Regions from separate parts of the Streptomyces sp. NPDC096046 genome, predicted to be linked through region 1. Evidence: riboswitches for the same ligand, from Rfam matches in the RefSeq annotation. Region 1 holds a riboswitch; the other holds the start of a gene.

Region 1 (3,398 bases):
CCCCGTCCACCCGGCGGACGCGCCGGGCCCGCAGCGCCGCCCCGGCCCCGCGCGCGAGCCCCGGCGCCTACCTCGTCGCGGCCTTCAGGGGCCTGGCCGGATCCACCAGCAGGACCGGATTCATCCGCGCGCCCGACTCGATCAGGCGCCGGCCCTGCGCCAGGTCCCGCGGCCGGCCGACCGCCAGCAGCGCGACCAGCCGCTCACCGCGCAGCCAGCACACCGTCCAGGCCGGTCCGGAGGGCTCGCCCCGCCACAGGGTCGTGTCCGCGGCGGCGTGGTGCCCGGCGTACTGGACGAAGCGCCCGAACTGCTCGGACCAGAAGTAGGGCACCGGGTCGTACACCGCCGGTGTCTCCCCCGTGGCCCGGCCGACGATGTTCACGGCGACCGTGCGCGGCCCCTGGAGGGCGTTGTCCCAGTGGTGGACCAGCAGGCGCTCGCCGTAGCGCCCGGAGGGGAAGGAGGCGCAGTCGCCGACCGCGTACACGTCCGGTACGGACGTGCGCAGATGCTCGTCGGCCAGGACCTCGGCGTGGGCGCCGAGCGCGATGCCGGAACCGGCCAGCCAGGCCGTGGCGGGCCGGGCGCCGATGCCGACGACGACCGCGCCCGCGGGCAGCCGGGTGCCGTCGTCGAGGAGCACGGCACCCGGCTCGACGCGCTCCACGCGCGCGTGCGTCCGCAGTACGGCTCCCGCGTCGGCGTACCAGCCGGCCATCGGGGCGGCGACTTCGGCGGGCAGCGCCCCGGCGAGCGGCCGTTCGGCGGCCTCCACGACGGTCACCGCGCAGCCCGCCTCGCGCGCGGCGGTGGCGAACTCCGCGCCGATCCAGCCCCCGCCGACGACCACGATGTCCTGCCGGCGGGCCAGCACCGGCCGCAGCCGCTCGGCGTCGTCCAGGGTGCGCAGCAGATGCACGCCGGGCACGCCCTCCGCGCCGGGCAGCCGGACCGGTTCGGCGCCGGTCGCGACGACCAGGGCGTCGTAGGGCACGGGCCCGTCCTCGGTGTCCAGCTCGTGGTCGGCGGGGCGCAGGCCCAGCACCTCGCAGCCGAGCCGCAGTTCGATGCCGAGGGCGTCGAAGTCGACGTCGAAGGCGGAGCCCTCGGACTTGCCGAGCAGGACGGCCTTGGACAACGGCGGCCGGTCGTAGGGCTGGTGCGGCTCGGCGCCGATCAGGATCACATCGCCGGTGAAGCCCCGCTCGCGCAGCGCGACGGCGGTCTGCACCCCGGCCATGCCCGCACCCGCCACGACCACGCGCCGGGGCGCGGGTGAACCTGGTTCCTGCGTCTGCTCGCTCACTTGATCACCATAGACACCTGACGCGTTGTCAGTCAGTGCTCATGCGCCGTGACCTGCTCCACAACGCTCGTACCGGCGCCCCGCCGGGACTCCCACGCCCAGGTCTCCTCCAGCCGCACCCGCCCGTCCGGCAGCTCCACGACCGCCGAGACGCAGTGCCCCGAGGACGTGGTGCCGTCCCGCTGGAGCTGGACGTACCGGAAGTCCAGCCGGTCACCTTCCCGGGTACCCACGAGATGCCCCCGTACGACGTCGCCGCCGCTGTACTCGGCCCAGATCTCGCCCTGCCGCTCGTGGTACGCGAACCGGGTGCGGACGCCCACCTGACCGGGTGCCTGGTCGGCGACCGGGGCGAGGACGAGACCGTCGAGGGATCGGGCCATGGGCGGAGGCTCCCTTACTGCGGCGTGCGGCATCGGGCTAGGGTGGCCAACGTAAAGCACTCGCGGGAGCCCGGACGCACCGGGCTGAGAGGGAGGCTGGCGGCCTCCGACCGTACGAACCTGATCCGGGTCATGCCGGCGAAGGGAGGGGCTGGACGCCCATGTCGCCTACGTCCACCACATCAGACGTCCTGGTCATCGGGGGCGGGATCATCGGCCTGGCCACGGCCTGGCGGGCCGCGCAACGCGGGCTCGCCACGGCCGTCGTGGACCCCGAGCCCGGCGGCGGAGCCGCACAGGTGGCGGCCGGCATGCTGGCCGCCGTCACGGAACTGCACTACGGCGAGCAGACCCTGCTCGGCCTGAACCTCGCCTCGGCCCGGCGCTACCCGGACTTCGCCGCCGAGCTCACCGAGCTGACCGGCCAGGACCTCGGCTACCGCCGCTGCGGCACGCTCGCCGTGGCCCTGGACGCCGACGACCGGGCCCACCTGCGTGAACTGCACACCCTTCAGCAGCAGTCGGGGCTGGACTCGCAGTGGCTGTCGGGACGCGAGTGCCGGCGCCTGGAGCCGATGCTCGCGCCGGGCGTGCGCGGCGGGCTCCGGGTCGACGGTGATCACCAGATCGACCCGCGGCGGCTGGCCGGGGCCCTGGTGGCCGCGTGCGAGCGGGCCGGTGTGGTCTTCCACCGGGCGTGGGCGCAGCGGCTGACCGTCGTACGGGACCGGGCCGCGGGTGCCGTCCTGGCCGACGGGACCGCGCCGGCCGCCGGGCAGGTGGTGCTCGCCGGGGGCAGCCTCAGCGGGCGGCTCGCGGGGATTCCGCGGGACGTGCTGCCTCCGGTGCGCCCGGTGAAGGGGCAGGTGGTGCGGCTGACGATGCCGCAGCGGCCCGGGCCGTTCCTGAGCCGGACCGTTCGCGCGGTGGTGCGCGGCAGCCACGTCTACCTCGTGCCGCGCGAGAGCGGCGAGCTGGTCATCGGGGCGACCAGCGAGGAGCTGGGCTGGGACACCACCGTGACCGCGGGCGGCGTGTACGAACTGCTGCGGGACGCGCACGAGCTGGTTCCGGGCATCACCGAGCTGCCGCTCACCGAGACCCGGGCCGGGCTGCGCCCCGGCTCTCCCGACAACGCGCCGCTGCTCGGCCCGACCGGCCTGGAGGGTCTGTCGCTGGCCACCGGGCACTACCGCAACGGCGTCCTGCTCACGCCGGTGACCGGCGACGCCCTGGCACACGTCCTGACGACGGGCGAACTGCCCGCGGAGGCCCGGCCCTTCACGCCGAAGCGCTTCAGCCCCGCCACCGCACTCACGGAGCAGCCCGCATGAACATCTCCGTCAACGGGGAGCCCCGGGACGTCCGGCCCGGTACGGCCCTCGACACCGTCGTGAGGTCGCTCACCGCCTCGTCCTCGGGCGTGGCCGCGGCCCTCAACGAAACCGTCGTCCCGCGCACGCAGTGGTCCGCCACGCCGCTCTCCGAGGGAGACCGGGTGGAAGTCCTCACGGCCGTCCAAGGAGGCTGACCATGGCCGACGATCCGTTCGTCCTCGGTGGTACGTCGTTCACGTCCCGTCTGATCATGGGCACGGGCGGGGCGCCCAGCCTGGAGGTGCTGGAGCGGTCGCTCGTCGCCTCGGGGACGGAACTGACGACCGTCGCGATGCGCCGGGTGAACGCCTCGGTGCACGGTTCGGTGCT
Region 2 (3,398 bases), on a different contig from region 1:
CGAGGTCGAACCCTACGACGAGGGGCGTCGCTCGCACGTCACGATCGACATCGACCTGGAGGGCCACGGCATGGGCAAGGTCCTGGTCCCCCTCGTCGTACGCCCCCAGGTCCGCAAGGAACTCCCGCGCAACGAGCAGCTCCTCAAGGACCGGCTGGAGCACGCGGGCGGATAGGCCGTCGCCGTCCCCGGTGGCGCAGCCTTCCCTCACGGGCCCGCCTACCCTGCCGCAGCTTCATCCCCGGGCCGTCCGAAGCCGGCCAAAGCTGACCGGCAGCACACACAGGTGACCGCCCCCACCCCGATCCGGCCTGGGCCCCCAGAGTTGATCTGCGACACTGGGAGGGTTATGCCTGCACCCGGAGAACTCACTTTCGTCGCCCCGCGCGGAGCCAAGAAGCCGCCGCGGCATCTCGCCGACCTCACTCCTGCCGAGCGCAAGGAGGCCGTTGCCGCTGTCGGGGAGAAGCCGTTTCGTGCCAAGCAGCTCTCTCAGCACTACTTCGCGCGGTACGCGCATGATCCGGAGCAGTGGACCGACATTCCGGCCGGTGCGCGGGGGAAGCTGCGGGAAGCGCTGCTGCCGGAGCTGATGACGGTCGTGCGGCATCTGTCGACCGACGAGGGCACCACCCGCAAGACGCTGTGGCGGCTGTTCGACGGGACGCTCGTCGAGTCCGTGCTGATGCGCTACCCGGACCGCGTGACCATGTGCATCAGCTCCCAGGCCGGATGCGGGATGAACTGCCCGTTCTGTGCGACCGGGCAGGCGGGGCTCGACCGGAATCTGTCCACCGCCGAGATCGTGCACCAGATCGTGGACGGCATGCGGGCACTCAGGGACGGTGAGGTGCCGGGCGGGCCCGCGCGGCTCAGCAACATCGTCTTCATGGGCATGGGCGAGCCGCTCGCCAACTACAACCGGGTCGCCGGCGCCATTCGGCGGCTCACCGACCCCGAGCCGGACGGGGTGGGCCTCTCGCAGCGCGGCATCACCGTCTCGACGGTAGGGCTCGTCCCGGCCATCCACCGCTTCTCCGGCGAGGGCTTCAAGTGTCGCCTGGCCATCTCGCTGCACGCCCCCGACGACGAGCTGCGCGACACCCTCGTGCCCGTGAACACGCGCTGGAAGGTCCGCGAGGTGCTGGACGCCGGCTTCGAGTACAGCGCCAAGTCCGGCCGCCGGCTGTCCATCGAGTACGCGCTGATCCGGGACATCAACGACCAGGCGTGGCGTGGTGACCGGCTCGGCCGGATGCTCAAGGGCAGACCGGTGCACGTCAACCTGATCCCGCTGAACCCGACGCCCGGGTCGAAGTGGACGGCTTCCCGGCCCGAGGACGAGAAGGCGTTCGTCGAGGCCATCGCCGCCCATGGTGTGCCGGTGACGATCCGGGACACCCGTGGTCAGGAGATCGACGGGGCGTGTGGTCAGCTCGCGGCCACCGAACGGTAGTCTGACCGTCGTAAGCACACCCTCATATTCGACATCTGCATATTCCGACAGGGGAGCGCCACAGCGCTGAGAGTGCGGCACACGGCCGCAGACCCTCCGAACCTGGCCCAGGTCATTCTGGGTAGGGAGATCGGTCACCACTCGAGCTGTTGCGCCCTGCCCGGGACCTCACAAGTCCCGGGCAGGGCCGCGTCTTCTCCTGGTCACTCCAGGAGGAATCCAGTGAGCATCAACACAAAGCGGCTGACGGCGGCGGTCGTCGGGCTCGGCCTGGCCGGCACACTCGCCGCGTGCGGATCGTCCGACGGCGGACAGGGGTCCGGTGACTCCAAGACCGTGACGCTCGTCAGCCACGACTCGTGGGCCGCGTCCAAGGACGTCATCGCGGCCTTCGAGAAGCAGTCCGGCTACAAGGTCGACGTCCTGAAGGACGGCGACGCCGGGCAGGCCGTGAACAAGGCCATCCTGACCAAGGACAACCCCCAGGGCGACGTCTTCTTCGGCGTCGACAACACCCTGCTGTCCCGCGCCCTCGACAACGGCCTCTTCCAGCCCTACGAGCCCAAGGGCTCGGACCGGATCAAGGCCGAGTACCAGGTCGACCAGGAGCAGCACCGGGTCACGCCCATCGACACCGGCGACATCTGCGTCAACTACGACAAGAAGTACTTCACCGACCACGACCTGCGGCCGCCGCGCGACTTCGACGACCTGGTCAAGCCGCAGTACAAGAACCTGCTCGTCACCGAGAACGCCTCCGCCTCCTCGCCCGGCCTCGGTTTCCTGCTCGGCACCGCCGCACAGTACGGCGACGACGGCTGGGAGGGGTACTGGAAGAAGCTCAAGGCCAACGGTGTGAAGGTCGTCGACGGCTGGGAGCAGGCCTACAACGAGGAGTTCTCCGGCTCGGCCGGCGGCAAGAAGGCCAAGGGCGACCGGCCGCTCGTCGTGTCCTACGCCTCCTCGCCGCCCGCCGAGGTCGTCTTCGCCGACCCGAGGCCGAGCACGGCGCCGACCGGGGTCGCCGAGGGCACCTGCTTCCGGCAGGTCGAGTACGCGGGACTGCTCAGCAACGCCGAGAACCCCAAGGGCGGCAAGGCGCTCCTGGACTTCCTGATCAGCGAGCGGTTCCAGCAGGACATGCCGATGAACATGTTCGTGTACCCGGTGCGCGAGGGCGTCCAGGTGCCGCCGGAGTTCGTGACGTACGGGCCGCAGGCGAAGGACCCCGAGACCATGGACCCGGCGAAGATCGCCGACCACCGCGACCAGTGGGTCAAGTCGTGGACCTCACTCGTCCTGAAGTAGCCGTTCGGCGGCGGGGCGCGGCGGCGCGGTTCGGTCTGCTGGCCGTGCCCGTCGCGTTCTTCGCGGTCTTCTTCGCCTACCCCGTCGCCGCGATCGTCGCGCGCGGCCTGAAAGCCGACGGGACCTGGCACCTCGGGCGGATCGGGGACGTGCTGGCGCAGTCCGGCGTCCGGCACGTCCTGTGGTTCACCACCTGGCAGGCGGTGGTCTCCACTGTGCTCACGCTGCTCGTCGCGCTCCCCGGCGCGTACGTCTTCGCGCGCCTCGACTTCCCCGGCAAGCAGGCCCTGAGGGCGGTCGTCACCGTCCCGTTCGTCCTGCCGACGGTCGTCGTCGGTACGGCGTTCCTGGCGCTGGTCGGGCGGGGCGGGCCGCTCGACGAGCTGTGGGGCGTACGTCTGGACACCACGGTGTGGGCGATCCTGCTCGCGCACGTCTTCTTCAACTACGCGGTCGTCGTCCGCACCGTCGGAGGGCTCTGGGCGCAGCTCGACCCCCGTCAGGAGGAGGCCGCCCGGATGCTCGGGGCGTCCCCGCTGAAGGCCTGGCGGCAGGTCACCCTGCCCGCCCTCGCCCCGGCCGTGGCCGCCGCCGCGCTCATGGTCTTCCTGTTCACCTTCACCTCCTTCGGCGT

Evidence for each region. Region 1 has a riboswitch for thiamine pyrophosphate ahead of thiO (glycine oxidase ThiO). Riboswitches for the same ligand answer to the same signal wherever they lie in the genome.
Region 2: it holds a riboswitch for thiamine pyrophosphate, as region 1 does, so the genes downstream of both, ABTX62_RS04130 (thiamine ABC transporter substrate-binding protein) here and thiO (glycine oxidase ThiO) in region 1, are expected to answer to the same signal.

The regions. Positions count from the first base shown of each region.
Region 1 covers NZ_JBEOSZ010000034.1:21,892-25,289, reverse strand. The annotation lists gene ABTX62_RS25820 (NAD(P)/FAD-dependent oxidoreductase) at 68-1,309, opposite strand; gene ABTX62_RS25815 (avidin-fold protein) at 1,342-1,692, opposite strand; TPP riboswitch at 1,745-1,856, shown strand; gene thiO (glycine oxidase ThiO) at 1,854-3,026, shown strand; gene thiS (sulfur carrier protein ThiS) at 3,023-3,223, shown strand; gene ABTX62_RS25800 (thiazole synthase) at 3,226-3,398, shown strand, end outside.
Region 2 covers NZ_JBEOSZ010000003.1:75,280-78,677, reverse strand. The annotation lists gene ABTX62_RS04140 (SRPBCC family protein) at 1-175, shown strand, start outside; gene rlmN (dual-specificity RNA methyltransferase RlmN) at 350-1,456, shown strand; TPP riboswitch at 1,496-1,602, shown strand; gene ABTX62_RS04130 (thiamine ABC transporter substrate-binding protein) at 1,679-2,764, shown strand; gene ABTX62_RS04125 (ABC transporter permease) at 2,740-3,398, shown strand, end outside.